2 regions of the Streptomyces odontotermitis genome follow, and region 2 is predicted to be linked to the other one. Evidence: riboswitches for the same ligand, from Rfam matches in the RefSeq annotation. Region 2 holds a riboswitch; the other holds the start of a gene.
The links. A riboswitch is a leader RNA that binds a small molecule or an ion and turns the genes downstream of it on or off. The one in region 2 is predicted to bind ZMP and ZTP.

Region 1: linked by a shared signal. The riboswitch ahead of glyA (serine hydroxymethyltransferase) and the one ahead of ACQB60_RS20960 (bifunctional 5,10-methylenetetrahydrofolate dehydrogenase/5,10-methenyltetrahydrofolate cyclohydrolase) in region 2 are both predicted to bind ZMP and ZTP.

Annotation. Positions count from the first base shown of each region.
Region 1 covers NZ_JBNJLS010000019.1:118,070-126,071, forward strand. The annotation lists gene ACQB60_RS35835 (DMT family protein) at 1-649, opposite strand, end outside; gene ACQB60_RS35840 (hypothetical protein) at 738-1,142, shown strand; gene ACQB60_RS35845 (glutathionylspermidine synthase family protein) at 1,175-2,362, shown strand; gene ACQB60_RS35850 (SAM-dependent methyltransferase) at 2,428-3,213, shown strand; gene rocD (ornithine--oxo-acid transaminase) at 3,226-4,428, opposite strand; ZMP/ZTP riboswitch at 4,550-4,642, shown strand; gene glyA (serine hydroxymethyltransferase) at 4,695-5,966, shown strand; gene trpS (tryptophan--tRNA ligase) at 6,128-7,138, shown strand; gene ACQB60_RS35870 (2'-5' RNA ligase family protein) at 7,222-7,809, shown strand; gene dprE2 (decaprenylphospho-beta-D-erythro-pentofuranosid-2-ulose 2-reductase) at 7,830-8,002, opposite strand, start outside.
Region 2 covers NZ_JBNJLS010000007.1:1,173-9,174, reverse strand. The annotation lists gene ACQB60_RS20965 (penicillin acylase family protein) at 1-1,046, shown strand, start outside; gene ACQB60_RS20960 (bifunctional 5,10-methylenetetrahydrofolate dehydrogenase/5,10-methenyltetrahydrofolate cyclohydrolase) at 1,114-2,016, opposite strand; ZMP/ZTP riboswitch at 2,039-2,124, opposite strand; gene ACQB60_RS20955 (hypothetical protein) at 2,302-2,568, shown strand; gene ACQB60_RS20950 (acyl-CoA synthetase) at 2,600-4,165, opposite strand; gene ACQB60_RS20945 (NAD(P)H-dependent flavin oxidoreductase) at 4,162-5,274, opposite strand; gene ACQB60_RS20940 (FAD-dependent oxidoreductase) at 5,423-6,658, shown strand; gene ACQB60_RS20935 (TetR/AcrR family transcriptional regulator) at 6,682-7,302, opposite strand; gene ACQB60_RS20930 (phytoene desaturase family protein) at 7,398-8,002, opposite strand, start outside.

The sequences.
Region 1 (8,002 bases), on a different contig from region 2:
TCGTCACCGACCCCCGCTGCAGCGCCGACGTGAGCAGCAGGAACGCCGCGCCACCACCCACGAGCAGGGCGTACGTCGCGGGATTGGAGAGCAGCGCACCCGGCGAGACGTCGTCGATGAGGCGCACCGTCACCTCCACCACGCCGAAGCCGCACCCCGCCCCCAGACCCAGCGCCAGCGCACGCCCCCGGTCGGGAAGCCTGCCCGCCACCGCACCGAGCAGCAGCACGGCCACCGCGACCCCGAGCATCGCGTACCGCAGCGTCGCCGACCCGCCGTGCTCGCCCTCGTCGCCGGAGGCCAGCCCCAGCATCGCCAGACCCGCGCAGACGACCCCCACGGCACCCCACTCCACCCCGCTCAGCCGCACGTGCAGCAGCCGCGCCGCCACCACCGCCGTGACCGCCAGCGAGGCCGCGAGCGCCGCCCCCACCGCGTAGATGGGGATCGATCTGAGCGCGACGATCTGGAGGAGGAAGCCGAGGCCGTCCAGGGCGAGGCCGAGCAGGTAGCGCCACTGGCGTGCCGCGCGCAGCAGCAGCGCCGGGTCGACGCCGGAGCCGGAGCCGGGCGCCGTGGAGCGGGTGGCGACCGCCTGGAAGACGGAGGCCGTACCGAAGCAGACCGCGGAACCCAGTGCGCAAATCATCCCAAGGGGCATGAAGGGACAGTAGTTGAGGCTGAGGCCCAGGGGGCGCCCGGCGGGCCCGCCCGGGCGTTGCCTACCCTCACGCACCATGACCGAAGTCCCGACGCCGACGCCGGCGCCGACCCCAGCCCCGGCCTCACGCCGCCGGATGCGCTCAAGCACCGTCGCCCTCGGCGGCATGGGCGTGCTCGCCGCGGCCCTCACATCCTGCGGCTCCGACCCGGACCGCCGCTGCGTGGACCGCGACAGCTACAACTTCACCGACGGCTACCGCATCGTGAGCGACAGCAACTGCGCGTCGGGCGCGCAGGGCTCATCGTCGTCCCGCAAGGGTTCCCCGGGGTCCTTCGGCACCGGCAGGCAGGGCCGCGTGGACGCCGCCTGGTACTACGACGCGGACGTCACCGGCCGCCGCGCGGACGACGGCACGTTCAGCCGCAGCGAGGCTGTGGACAGGAACGGCTTCGGCTGCTCGGGCAGCGGCGGCGGCTGAACGAACAGAGAGCCAGAGACAACCGCACCCCCATGAAACGCCACACCACCACCCCCCGCCCCGGCTGGCAGCAGACAGTCGAGGACCAGGGCCTCATCTACCCGCTCACCCGCTACCCGGACGACACGCTGCGCCCGTACTGGGACGAGTCCGCGTACTACGTCTTCTCGCTGCCCGAGGTGGAGGCGCTGGAGGAGGTGGTCGAGGAACTGCACGCGATGTGTCTCGCGGCGGCGGAGCACCTGGTCAGCCGCGACCGGCTGGCGGAGGACCTGGGCATCACCGACCCCCGCCTCACCGCGCTCGTCAAGGAGTCCTGGCGCCGCAGGGCGGAACTCCCGTCCCTCTACGGCCGGTTCGACCTGCGGTACGACGGGACGGGCCCGGCGAAGCTCCTCGAGTACAACGCGGACACCCCGACCTCCCTCGTCGAGGCGGCCAGCCCCCAGTGGTTCTGGATGGAGGAGCGCTTCCCGGGCGCCGACCAGTGGAACTCCCTCCACGAGCGCCTGGTCGAAGCCTGGCGGAAGCAGGCCGAGCTGCTCCCGCCGGGCAGCCCCCTCTACTTCGCGCACTCCGCGGGCGACGAGCTCGGCGAGGACCTGATGACGGTCGCGTATCTGCGGGAGACGGCCGACCAGGCGGGCCTGGCCACGGAGTCCATCTCGATGGAGGACATCGGCTGGGACGGTCTCTCCGGCCGCTTCGTCGACAAGAAGCTCCGCTTTGTGCGCAGTTGCTTCAAGCTCTACCCCTGGGAGTGGCTGGCCACGGACCGCTTCGGCCCGCACGTCCTGGACACCCTGGACAACGGCGGCGGCACGGGCAGCACGCTGTGGATCGAACCCGCCTGGAAGATGCTGCTGTCCAACAAGGCGCTGCTCGCGGTCCTCTGGGAGCTGTATCCGGGCCACCCGAACCTGCTCCCCGCCTACCTGGACGGCCCGCGCGACCTCGCCGCCACGACGGGCTGGGTCGCCAAGCCCCTCCTGGGCCGGGAGGGCGCGGGGGTGACGGTCCACGACCCGGGTGCCCCCGCCGCCGTACGCGAAGAGCCCTGCTGCTACCAGGAGTTGGCGCCGCTGCCGGACTTCGACGGCAACCGCACGGTGCTGGGCGCGTGGGTCGTCGAGGGGGAGGCGGCGGGCCTCGGCATCCGGGAGTCCGCGGGCCTGATCACGGACGAGTACGCCCGTTTCCTGCCCCACGTGATCCTCTGACCGCCGGAGAATTCTTTGAACTCCCCGGCGGAGACGTCCCGTTGTGCGCCGCATACCCTGCACCCATGGACGACAGGATCAATACAAGCCAGCCGCACACGGCGCGCATCTGGAACTACTGGCTCGGCGGCAAGGACAACTACGAGGTGGACCAGGCGGCGGGCGACCAGATCCGCGAGCTCCACCCCGGCATCGGGGAGTACGCCCGCGCCGACCGGGTCTTCCTCGGCCGCGCGGTGCAGCACCTGGTGGCGAAGGAGGGCATACGGCAGTTCCTGGACATCGGTACGGGCCTGCCCACCGCCGACAACACCCACGAGGTGGCCCAGCGCCTCGCCCCGGAGTCCCGCGTCGTCTACGTGGACAACGACCCGCTGGTCCTCGTCCACGCCCGCGCGCTGCTCACCAGCACCCCCGAGGGCCGCACCGACTACCTCGACCAGGACCTGCGCGACGTCGACGTGATCCTCGAACAGGCCGCGAAGACCCTGGACTTCAGCAAGCCCGTCGCCCTGATCCTGCTCGGCGTCGTCATCTTCCTCGACGACGACTCCGAGGCGTACGGCGTCGTGCGGCGCGTCATGGACGCCCTGCCGTCCGGCAGCCACCTCGTCCTCAGCCACACCATCACCCGGCCGGACATGCCCGACGTGGACGCCGCCGTCGCGTTCTGGAACGAGCACGGCACCCCGAAGCTCACCCAGCGCACCCCCGAGCAGATCACCCGGTTCTTCGACGGCCTTGACCTCCTCGAACCGGGCGTCGTGTCGTGCAACAAGTGGCGTGCGGACGCCGCCGAGGGTCCGCTGGAGGACGTGGCGATGTTCGGCGGCGTCGCACGCAAAGCCTGAACCGGCAGCCGGTCAGCTGAGGACGGCCCGCAGCTGGTCGAGCCCCCAGTCCAGGTCCTCCTTGCTGATCACCAGGGGCGGCGCGAGCCGGATCGTGGACCCGTGGGTGTCCTTCACCAGGACGCCCCGGTCCATCAGCTTCTGCGAGATGTCCCGCCCCGTCCCGTACGCGGGGCTGATGTCGACCCCGGCCCACAGCCCGCGCCCGCGCACCGCCGTGACCTTCCCGGTGCCGGTGAGCAGCCCCAGCTCGGCGTGCAGGTGCTCGCCCAACTCGGTGGCGCGGGCCTGGAATTCGCCGGTGGAGAGCATGTCGACGACCTCCAGGCCGACCGCGCAGGCGAGCGGGTTGCCGCCGAAGGTCGAGCCGTGCTCGCCGGGGTGGAAGACGCCGAGCACGTCGGCGTCGGCCACCACCGCGGAGACCGGCACGACGCCGCCGCCGAGCGCCTTGCCGAGCAGGTACACGTCGGGCACCACGCCCTCGTGCTCACAGGCGAAGGTGCGCCCGGTGCGGCCGAGGCCGGACTGGATCTCGTCCGCCATGAAGAGCACGTTCCGCTCCCGCGTCAACTCCCGTACGGCCGCGAGGTATCCGGGCGGCGGCACCAGGACGCCCGCCTCGCCCTGGATGGGTTCGAGCAGCACGGCCACCGTGTTCTCGTCGACGGCCGCCCGCAGCGCCTCCGTGTCGCCGTACGGGACGATCTCGAAGCCCGGCGTGTAGGGGCCGAAGTCGGCGCGCGCCTCGGGGTCGGTGGAGAAGCTGACGATGGTCGTGGTGCGGCCGTGGAAGTTGTCGGCCGCCACGACGATCTTCGCCCGCCCGTCCGGCACGCCCTTGACCCGGTAGCCCCACTTCCGCGCCGTCTTCACGGCCGTCTCGACCGCCTCGGCGCCGGTGTTCATGGGCAGCACCATCTCCTTGCCGCACAGCTCGGCCAGGCGCGTGCAGAACGCCGCGAACCGGTCGTGGTGGAAGGCCCGCGAGGTCAGCGTGACCTGGTCGAGCTGGGCCTTCGCGGCCTCGACGAGGCGGCGGTTGCCGTGTCCGAAGTTGAGCGCCGAGTACCCGGCGAGCATGTCGAGGAAGCGGCGCCCCTCGACGTCGGTCATCCATGCGCCGTCGGCCGAGGCGATCACGACGGGCAGCGGGTGGTAGTTGTGGGCGCTGTGGGCTTCGGCCTGGGCGATGAGGGCTTCCGTAGCGGACACGGGGTCTCCGTTCTTCGGCACACACGGCGGATGGGAGGCGGGGCTCGTGGCCCAATTCCTATCGTCGCTCGCATCGCGGACAGGGAAACCTGCCGTACCGGCGCGCCCGTTACTGTGTTCTCACCGGCAGGGCGACTGGCGTACGGGGAACCGACCCCGAGGGAGCCCCGCCATGGGTAAGACCTTCGAGGTGCCGCCCGCCTGGGCACCCCGGGAGCACGTCACGTACGGACACGACCTGACCGCATGCCCCGGAGGCCACCACCATGACTCTCCCCTTGTCGCACCCCGCCCTCGCCGCCGAGGACCCCGAGCTCGCCGGCCTCGTCGGCGCCGAGGAGCAGCTCCAGGCGGAGACGCTGCGCCTGATCCCCAGCGAGAACTACGTCTCCACGGCCGTCCTCGAGGCCACCGGCACGGTCCTGCAGAACAAGTACAGCGAGGGCTACCCGGGCCGCCGCTACTACGAGGGCCAGCAGGTCATCGACCAGGTGGAGCGGCTCGCCCAGGACCGCGCCAAGGCCGTCTTCGGCGTCGACCACGCCAACGTCCAGCCCTACTCCGGCTCCCCGGCCAACCTCGCCGTCTACCTGGCCTTCGCCGAGCCCGGCGACACCGTGATGGGCATGGCCCTGCCGATGGGCGGCCACCTCACGCACGGCTGGGGCGTCTCGGCGACCGGCAAGTGGTTCCAGGGAGTGCAGTACGGGGTGCGGCAGGACACCGGGCTCGTCGACCTCGACGAGGTGCGCGACCTGGCCCTCAAGGAGCGCCCGAAGCTGATCTTCTGCGGTGGCACCGCGCTGCCCCGCACCATCGACTTCGCGGGCTTCGCGGAGATCGCCCGCGAGGCCGGGGCCGTCCTCGTCGCGGACATCGCCCACATCGCGGGCCTGGTCGCGGGCGGCGCCCACCCCTCGCCCGCCGAGCACGCCGATGTGATCTCCACGACCACCCACAAGACCCTGCGCGGCCCGCGCGGCGCCCTGCTGATGTCCCGCGAGGAGCACGCCAAGGCCATCGACAAGGCCGTCTTCCCCGGGCTCCAGGGCGGCCCGCACAACCACACCACCGCAGCGATCGCCGTCGCCCTGCACGAGGCGGCGAGGCCGGACTTCCGCACCTACGCGCACGCCGTGGTCGCCAACGCCAAGGCCCTCGCCGACGCCCTCCTCGCGCGCGGCTTCGACCTTGTCTCCGGCGGCACCGACAACCACCTGATCCTGATGGACCTCACCCCCAAGGACGTCCCCGGCAAGGTGGCCGCGAAGGCGCTCGACCGGGCCGGGATCGTCGTGAACTACAACACCGTCCCGTACGACCCGAGGAAGCCCTTCGACCCCTCCGGCGTCCGCATCGGCACCCCGTCCCTCACCTCGCGGGGCCTCACCGCCGACCACATGCCGACCGTCGCCGAGTGGATCGACCGGGGCGTCACCGCAGCTCGTGCGGGTGACGAAGAGACCCTCACCAAGATCAGGGCCGAAGTGGCGGACCTGATGCGGTCGTTCCCGGCGCCGGGCCTGCCCACGGACTGAGCCGACGGCCGGGCGGGGAACAGGCGCCGAACCGGTACGGGCCGTCCCGCACCTGTTCCGCACCTGTTCCCCACCTGTCGCAGTCACCTGAGAGAATGCTGAGCATGGCCACAGACCGCCCGCCCGTCTCCCACCACCACCCTCAGGGGAATGGCTCCGCCATGCAGCGTCTCCCGCGAGTACTCTCCGGAATCCAGCCCACCGCAGGCTCGTTCCACCTCGGCAACTACCTCGGCGCGGTGCGCCAGTGGGTGGCGCTGCAGGAGTCCCACGACGCCTTCTACATGGTGGTGGACCTGCACGCGATCACGGTCCCGCAGGACCCGAAGGAGCTGCGCGCCAACACCCGGCTCGCGGCGGCCCAGCTCCTGGCCGCCGGGCTCGACCCGCAGCGCTGCACCCTCTTCGTGCAGAGCCACGTCCCCGAGCACGCCCAGCTCGCCTGGGTCATGAACTGCCTGACGGGCTTCGGCGAGGCGTCCCGCATGACGCAGTTCAAGGACAAGGCCAGCCGGCACGGCGCGGACCGCGCCTCCGTCGGCCTGTTCACGTACCCGGTCCTGCAGGTCGCCGACATCCTCCTGTACCAGGCCGACCAGGTCCCGGTCGGCGAGGACCAGCGCCAGCACGTGGAGCTGACCCGCGACCTCGCCGAGCGGTTCAACGGTCGCTACGGGGACACGTTCACGGTCCCGCAGCCGTACATCCTCAAGGAGACGGCGAAGATCTTCGACCTCCAGGACCCGTCGATCAAGATGAGCAAGTCGGCGTCGACGCCGAAGGGCGTGGTCAGCCTCCTCGACGAGCCGAAGGCGACCGCGAAGAAGGTCAAGAGCGCCGTCACGGACACCGGCAGCGAGATCGTCTACGACGCCGAGAACAAGCCGGGCGTCAGCAACCTCCTCTCCATCTACTCCACGCTCACGGGCACCGGTATCGCGGAACTGGAGCAGAAGTACACCGGCAAGGGCTACGGTGCGCTGAAGACGGACCTCGCCGAGGTCATGGTCGACTTCGTGACCCCGTTCCGGGACCGCACCCAGCAGTACCTGGACGACCCGGAGACGCTCGACCAGATCCTGGCCAAGGGCGCAGAGAAGGCGCGCGCCGTCGCCGCGGAGACCCTCGCCGAGACCTACGACAAGGTGGGCTTCGTGCCCGCCAAGCACTGAGCGCCCCTGCCGCCGCTGCCAAGAGACAGCACGGCGCGCGGCATCATCACGGCACAAGCCATCACGAGGAACGGGAGTACGACGTGGGGACCGTAACGATCGGCGTCTCGATCGCGGTCCCGGAGCCTCACGGCAGCCTGCTCCAGGAGCTGCGCGCGGGCTTCGGCGACCCCGCGGCACACGGCATCCCCACCCACGTCACGCTGGTCCCGCCGACCGAGGTGGATGCCGGGGCGCTGCCCGCGGTGGAGGCGCACCTGGTCTCCGTCGCCGCGGGCGCGCGCCCCTTCCCGATGCGCCTGTCCGGCACGGGCACGTTCCGCCCGCTCTCTCCCGTCGTGTACGTGCGGGTGGTGACGGGCGGCTCGGCCTGCGCCTGGCTCCAGGAGCGGGTCCGGGACGCGTCCGGCCCGATCGTCCGTGAACTGCAGTTCCCGTACCACCCGCACGTCACCGTCGCGCACGGCATCTCCGAGGAGGCGATGGACCGGGCGTACGAGGAGCTGGCGGACTACGAGGCGGAGTGGCCGTGCACCGGCTTCGCCCTGTACGAGCAGGGCGCCGACGGCGTCTGGCGCAAGCTGCGCGAGTTCGCCTTCGGCGGCGGGGGCCCGATCGTCCCGCCCCAGGCCCAGGCACCGGCGGCCCGGGGCACCCTGCCCGCGCGCTGAGCGGGCGGGCCCGCCACCGCCTATACGGGCAGCTTGCGGAACACCGGCCTCGGCACATGCCGCAGCGCCGACATGACGACCCGCAGCGCCCCCGGCACCCACACGGTCTCCGACCGCCGCCGGAGCCCGTTCTCGATGGCCTCCGCGACGGCGTCCGGCGTCGTCGCCATCGGGGCCTCCTCCATCCCGGCGG
Region 2 (8,002 bases):
CGCTCGGCAAGGTCACGTATCCGCAGGCGGGCCTGGCGATCCTGGACGGTTCGCGCACCGACTGCGCGCTCGGCCGGGACAAGGACGCCCTGCAGCCCGGCATCTTCGGGCCGTCGCGGATGCCGACCCTCAAGGACGCGCCGTACGTCGAGAACTCCAACAACAGCGCCTGGCTCACCAACGCCGACCACCCGCTCACCGGCTACGAGCGGATCTTCGGGGACATCGGCACACCGCGCTCCCTGCGCACGCGCGGCGCCGTCGAGGACGTCTCGGCGATGGCGAGGAAGGGCAAGCTGACGGTCTCCGACCTGCAGAAGCAGCAGTTCGCGGACCGTGTGCCCGCCGGTGACCTGGCCGCCGACGACGTCGCGCGCGCCTGTGCGGCGCTGCCCGGCGGGACGGCAACGGGCAGCGACGGCAAGCCCGTTGACGTACGCACGGCGTGCGCGGCGCTCGCCTCCTGGGACCACGCGATGACGGCCGGGAGCCGGGGCGCGCTGCTCTTCGACCGCTTCTGGCGCAGGTTCACGGCGACGGTGCCGAAGGCCGAGCAGTGGAAGGTGCCGTTCTCGGCGGCCGACCCGGTGCGCACCCCGAACACGGTCAACACCGACGCGAAGGGCTTCACGGCCGCCCTCGCCGACACGGTCACGGAGCTGACCGGCGCGGGCATCGCCCTGGACGCCCCGCTCGGCGAGAACCAGTTCGTCACGCGCGGCGGGAAGCGGCTGCCCGTCCACGGCGGCACGGAGGGGCTCGGCGTCTGGAACAAGGTCGAGGCCGACTGGAACGCCCAGGGCGGCGGCTACACCGAGGTCCAGCACGGCTCCAGCCACATCCAGGCCGTCGGCTGGGACAAGGGCCGCTGCCCCAAGGCCCGCACGCTCCTGACCTACTCCCAGTCCCCGAACCCCGGCTCCGCCCACTTCAGGGACCAGACGGAGCTGTTCTCGCAGGGGCGCTGGGTGACGTCGCGGTTCTGCGAGAAGGACATCCTGAGCGACCCGGCGCTGAAGGTGCAGCGGGTGCGCGAGCGCCGGTAGCCGACCGCGCCTCGCATACGGGTGTCCGGCCCGCCCCTTCTCGGAGGAGAGGGCGGGCCGGCTCGCGTCAGCCGAGGCCGAGTTGGCGCTGCGCGGCCTCCACCGTCTGGGCGAGGAGCACGGCGATGGTCATGGGCCCGACGCCGCCCGGCACGGGCGTGATGAGGCTCGCCCGCTCCCGGGCGGTGTCGAAGTCGACGTCCCCGACGTTCCCCGGGTTGTAGCCGGCGTCGATCACGACGGCGCCCGGCTTGATGTCCGCACCGGCGATGAAGCGCGGCCGGCCGACGGCGGCGAGCAGGACGTCGGCCTCGCGCACGATCGCGGAGAGGTCGGTGGTGCGGGAGTGGCAGTACGTGACGGTGGCGTCCCGGCCGAGCAGGAGCAGGCCCGCGGGCTTGCCGAGGATGGCGCTGCGCCCGACGACGACGGCGTGCTTGCCGGTCAGGTCGACGTCGTACGCGTCGAGGAGCCGCATGATCCCGCCGGGCGTGCAGGAGACGAAGCCGGGCAGCCCGAAGCCCATCGCCGCGAAGGAGTGCATGGTGACGCCGTCGACGTCCTTGGCCGGGTCGATGGCCTCGAAGGCGGCCCGCTCGTCGATGTGGGGTCCGACGGGGTGCTGCAGCAGGATGCCGTGCACGTCCGGGTCCGCCGACAGGGCGCCGATCGTGTCGACCAGCTCGGCGGTGCCGACGGAGGCGGGCAGGGCGACGTGCCGCGAGGTGATGCCCGCCTTCTCGCAGCGGGCGCGCTTCATCCGGACGTACGTCACCGAGGCCGGGTCCTCGCCGACGAGGACGGTCGCCAGACAGGGGGCCGTACCGGTGCGCCGCCTGATGTCGGCGGCGGCCTCCGCGCTCGACGCGACGATGCTCCGGGCGAGTCCGGTGCCGTCCATGAGCCGGGCCGAGCGCTGATCCGAGTGCTGATGCGAAGGCTGAGCCGACGACTGCTGTATGCGGGCCATGTGCCACTCCTGAGCCTCAGAGGTGAGTCGCCCAGGCGCACGGCATCGGCAGGAAGCCGGGCCGCTCCCCGGTGGTGCTCCACCTCAGCGCCAGTCACGGCCCGCGGCCATCGTAGTCGGCCCGCGCGGACGGCCACCCGAGGGGACCTTCGCCTCATGCGGCAGGCCCCGCGCCACGCGAGAATGACGGATCCGACCAGCGACATCCGACCAGCGAAATCCGACCAGCGACTCCCGCCCGGCGGCCTCGACCGGCGGTCCGGCCACGAACGGAGGGGCAGACCGGTGACCACCCCGGCCAACGGCTACACCCACTACGCCAAGCCCGCGCAGTTCCTCCTCAAGGACGAAGAGGTCCACCTGGGCGGCCACTGGTACCGGGTGAGGCGTATCACGGTGCTGCGCGACCGCGTCAAGGTCACGTTCGACGGCGGGCACGTCCGCGAGTACGCCCCGCACGAGTCGTTCCCCGTGCGCCGCCCCGCTCAGTGGATCGCGCCTCGGCACACGGGGGTCGCGTGGGGGATGCCGGGCGGGGCGGGCCGGCGGTAGGCGGCGCCCGCTGCGGCGCCCCCGCGCTCGATCACACCGCGCGCTCCCGTCCCTCCCAGTACGGGTCCCGCAGCCGCCTCTTGTACAGCTTGCCGTTCGGGTCGCGCGGCATCGTCTCGATGAAGTCGACGCTCTTGGGGCGCTTGTAGCCCGCGAGTTGGGTCTCGCAGTGGGCGAGGATCTCCGCCGCGAGGGCCTCCCCGGCCTCGTAGCCCTCGGCGACCTCGACGACGGCCTTGACCTGCTCGCCCCAGTCGTCGTGCGGGATGCCGAACGCGGCGGCGTCGGCGACGGCGGGGTGGGTCAGGAGTCCGGCCTCGATCTCGGCGGGGTAGATGTTGACGCCGCCCGAGATGATCATGTCGATCTTGCGGTCGCGCAGGAAGAGGTAGCCGTCCTCGTCGAGCACACCGAGGTCGCCGACCGTGAAGAAGTCGCCGATGCGGTTCTTCTTCGTCTTGGCCTCGTCCTTGTGGTACGAGAAGCCGCCGGTCTTCATCTTCATGTAGACCGTGCCGAGTTCACCGGCGGGCAGCTGGTTGCCGTCGTCGTCGTAGACCGCCAACTCGCTGATGGGCCACGCCTTTCCGACCGTGCCCGGCTTCTTCAGCCAGTCCTCGGCCGTCGCGAACGCGCCGCCGCCCTCGCTGGCCGCGTAGTACTCCTCCACGCAGGTGCCCCACCAGTCGATCATGCCGCGCTTGACGTGGTCGGGGCAGGGCGCGGCGCCGTGGATGGCGTGCCGCATCGAGGACACGTCGTAGCGGTCCTTGGTCTCCTGCGGGAGCGCGAGGAGGCGGTGGAACTGGGTCGGCACCATGTGCGTGTGCGTGCACCGGTACGTGTCGATGACGCGCAGCATCTCCTCGGGCGTCCACTTGTCCATGAGGACGACGGGGTGCCCGATGTTCAGGGCGGCGCCCGCGAACTGGAGCACGGCCGTGTGGTAGAGCGGCGAGCAGACGAGGTGGACGTTCCCGTCGAACGGCTTGATGCCGAAGATGCCGAGGAAGCCGCCGAGGTACGCCTCCTCGGGGAGCTTGCCCTGCAGCGGCCTGCGGATGCCGCGCGGGCGCCCCGTCGTACCGGAGGTGTAGTTCATGACCCAGCCGAGGGTCCGGTCCGCGGGCGGCAACTCGCTCTGCCCGTCGAGGAGTTCGGCGTAGGGCCGGAAGGTGTCGACGGAGCCGACGGCGTAGCGGTGCGTCTCGGGAAGACCGGCCTCGTCGGCGGCGGCCCGCGCCTGCTCGGCGAAGCGCTCGTGCGCGATGAGCACCTTGGCGCCGGAGTCGGAGACGATCCAGGCGATCTCCGGGCCGACCAGGTGGTGGTTGACGGGGACGAGGTAGAACCCGGCCTGGGAGGCGGCGAGGTACGCGGCGAAGAACTCGACGCTGTTCGGCAGGACGACGGCGAACACGTCACCCTTCTCGAGTCCCGCCGCCCGCAGCCCGTGCACCAGCCGGTTCACGGCGGCGTGCAGCCGTCCCGCGCTCCACTCCTCCCCGTCGGGTGCGGTCAGGACGGTGCGGTCGGGGTCGGCCGTGGCCTGGGCCCAGAAGCCGTTGGGCGGGGTCGAAGTGCTCACCGTGCTCATGCCTTGTCGCTCCTTCCGGCGATGCGGTTGACGCGGTCGATGGCGCGCTCGAAGCCGCGCGTCAGGTCGTCGAAGACCTCCTGCACGCTGCGTTCGCTGTTCATCCGGCCGACGATCTGTCCGACGGGGGTGCCGAGCAGGGCGTCCACCTCGTACTTCTGGATCCGGGACACGGCCTCGGCGACGAGCAGGCCCTGCAGCGGCATCGGCAGCGTGCCGGGTCCGGCCGGGTCGTCCCAGGCGTCGGTCCATTCGGTACGGAGCTGCCGCGCGGGCTTGCCCGTCAGGGCGCGCGAGCGGACGGTGTCCCCGGAGCCCGCGGCGATCAACTTCCTTGTCAGGGCGGGCGAGTGGAGGTCGGCCTCCAGCGTGGTCAGCCAGAGCGAGCCGAGCCAGACGCCCTGTGCGCCGAGGGCGAGGGCGGCGGCGATCTGCTGTCCGCTGCCGATGCCCCCGGCGGCGAGGACCGGCAACGGGTCGACGGCCTCGACGACTTCGGGAGTGAGCACCATGGAGGCGATCTCGCCGGTGTGCCCGCCCGCCTCGTAGCCCTGCGCCACGACGATGTCGATGCCCGCCTCGGCGTGCTTCTGCGCGTGCCGGGCGCTGCCCGCGAGCGCCGCGACGAGGACGCCGTGGCCGTGGGCGCGTCCGATGACGTCGGCGGGCGGTGAACCCAGCGCGTTGGCGAGGAGTTTGATGGGGTAGTCGAAGGCGACGTCGAGCTGGTTGCGGGCGACCTGCTCCATCCAGCCGGTGATGCGCCAGCCGGACGCCTCGCCCTCGGGAAGCGCGGGCACGCCGTGCTTGGCGAGGGTGTCCTGGACGAACTGCCGGTGCCCCTCGGGGATCATCGCCTCGACGTCGGCCTCGGAGACGCCCTCGACCTTCTTGGCGGGCATGACGACGTCCAGGCCGTAGGGCCTGCCGTCCGCGTGCTCCTGCATCCAGTCGAGGTCGCGGGCCAGGTCGTCGGGTGCCGTGTACCGCACCGCGCCGAGCACACCGAAGCCGCCGGCCCTGCTGATGGCGGCCGCCACGGCGGGGAACGGCGTGAAGCCGAAGATGGCGTGCTCGACTCCCAGTTTCTTGCTCAGCTCCGTCTGCATGGGCGCAGGATGCCGCAGCCGTCCGGACGACGGAAGAGATTTTCTGATGCGGTGTCAGATTCTTTGGGCGAGGAAGGATCTGACCGAGCGGTCAGCTTTCTGACCGATCGGTTAGCCTGGGGCGCACGCTCCCAGGGAGGGAAGAGAAATGGAACGTACGACGTGCTGTGTCGTCGGCGGCGGCCCCGCGGGGATGATGCTCGGGCTGCTCCTCGCCCGGGCCGGGCTCGACGTCACCGTCCTGGAGAAGCACGGGGACTTTCTGCGCGACTTCCGCGGGGACACCGTGCACCCCTCGACGCTGCGCCTGCTCGACGAACTCGGCCTGGGCGAACGCTTCGCGCGGCTGCCCGCCCGCAGGCTGCACGAGATGCGCATGCACATCGACGACGCCACGGTCGTCGCGGGCGATCTGCGCCGCATCCCCGGCCGGCACAAGTACCTCGCGATGGTCCCGCAGTGGGACTTCCTCGACCTGCTCGCGGGTGCGGCCGCCGAGGAGCCGTCCTTCACGCTGCGGATGCGCACGGCCGTGACGGGGCTGCGCAGGGATGCCACCGGGCGCGTGACGGGGGTCCACTACACCGATCACGGCGACGGGAACGGCACGCCCGGGGAGCTCGCCGCGGACCTGACGGTGGCCTGCGACGGGCGGGACTCACTGGTGCGCCGGGAGGCGGGCCTGACCCCCACCTGCTTCGAAGTCCCCATGGACGTATGGCAGGTTCGGGTGCCCGCGCCGCGCGACGCGGTCAAGGAGGGCCGGGTCTTCCTCAGCATCCGGGACGGGCAGGTCGCCGCCACCATGGACCGCGGCGACTACTACCAGACCTCCTACCTCATCAAGAAGGGCACCGACGCCGAGCTGCGCGCGCACGGCATCGACCGGTTCCGCGAGCGGCTCGGCGCGCTGCTCGGCTGGGACCGGGAGGCCATGGCGGAGATCCGCTCCTGGGACGACGTGAAGCTGCTGGAGGTCACCATGGGGCGGCTCGCCCGCTGGCACCGGCCGGGGCTCCTGTGCATCGGGGACGCCGCCCACATCATGTCGCCGGTCGGCGGGGTCGGCGTCAACCTCGCCGTCCAGGACGCCGTCGCCGCCGCGCGCATCCTCGCCGGGCCGCTGCGCGGCGGCACCGTGCGCGGGCGCGACCTGGAGCGGGTGCAGAGGCGGCGCACGCTGCCCACCGTCATGACGCAGAAGTCCCAACTCGGCGAGCACGCCCTGCTGTTGAAGCCCGCCCTGGAGGGGACGCTGCGCGGTGACCGGCTGCCGTTGCCGCTGCGGCTGCTGCGTGCGGTGCCCGCGCTGCGGACCGTCGCGGGGTACCTGGGCGGGGTGGGCGTACGGCCGGAACACGCGCCGTCGTTCGCGCGCCGCTGACGGGAGCTGGGACGGCTCCGGACTCAGCGGCTCCGCTCGATCGCGTGGAGCGTGAACGTGACCAGTTCGTCGGCCGCCGCGTCCAGGTCGAGTTCGGGGTGGGCGAGCCAGTGCGCGATCACGCCGTCGATGGCGCCGCCGATCGCCAGGGCCACCGTCTGCGGCTCGAACTCCCGGAAGCCGCCGCCCCGTTGGCCCGCCGCGAGCAGCTCCGCCAGGGCCTGCCAGCGGTCCGCCGTGTCGTGGCCGCCGGGGGTCTTGAGGCGGGTGCCGCCCGCGTCGTCGAGGAGCGTCTCGGTGATCACGCGGACGTGGCGGCGGTGGGCCTGCTGGTAGCCGACCATCGCGCGGACGTAGGCGATGACGGCGGCACGGGGGTCGGACTCGGCGGCCACCTTCTCGTTCACGTACGCCGTGAACTGCTCCAGGACGTGGGCGAACGCGGCCTGGGTGAGCTGGTCCTTGGACGAGAAGTGGTAGAGGACCGCGGCCTTGGACAGGCCCGCGCGCTCGGCGATCGCCGCAAGCGAGGTCGCGGGCCTGCCCTTGGTGGCGATCAGGTCGATGGTGCACTCGACGAGCTGAGCGCGGCGGGCCTGCTCGGTGAAGGTGGGGGCGGCGCCGCCCCCGCGGCGGGTAGCCATCTCGGCGCCCCTCTTTCTCTGCTCCTGAGCCGGGCCTTCTCGCGCGTGCGGGTGGCCGGGCCGCTTGATCGACTGTCGACCGTACACGCCCCGTACTACTCCCCCAGCACCGCCATCGCCGCGTTGTGCCCCGGCACTCCGCTGACGCCGCCGCCGCGCACCGCGCCCGCCCCGCACAGCAGGACGTTGGCGTGCGCGGTCTCCACGCCCCAACGGCCCGTGCCCTCCTGGGCGTACGGGAAGGCGAGGTCGCGGTGGAAGATGTTCCCGCCGGGCAGGCGCAGGTCCCGTTCGAGGTCGAGCGGGGTCTTCGCCTCGATGCAGGGGCGGCCCTCGGCGTCGGTGGCGAGGCAGTCGGCGATCGGCTCGGCCAGGTGCGCGTCGAGCTGTGCGAGGGTCGCCTTCAGGAGCTCCGCGCGGGCGGCGTCGTTGTCCTGGGCGAAGAGCCGGGCGGGGGTGTGCAGGCCGAAGAGGGTGAGGGTCTGGTAGCCGCGCTCCACGAGGTCGTCACCGAGGATCGAGGGGTCCGTGAGGGAGTGGCAGTAGATCTCGGAGGGCGGCGCGGCGGGCAGCCGGCCGGAGGCGGCCTGGGCGTGGGCGGCGGCCAACTCCTCGTATCCCTCGGCGATGTGGAAGGTCCCGGCGAACGCCTCGGCCGGGTCCACGGAGGTGTCGCGCAGACGCGGCAGCCGGGTCAGGA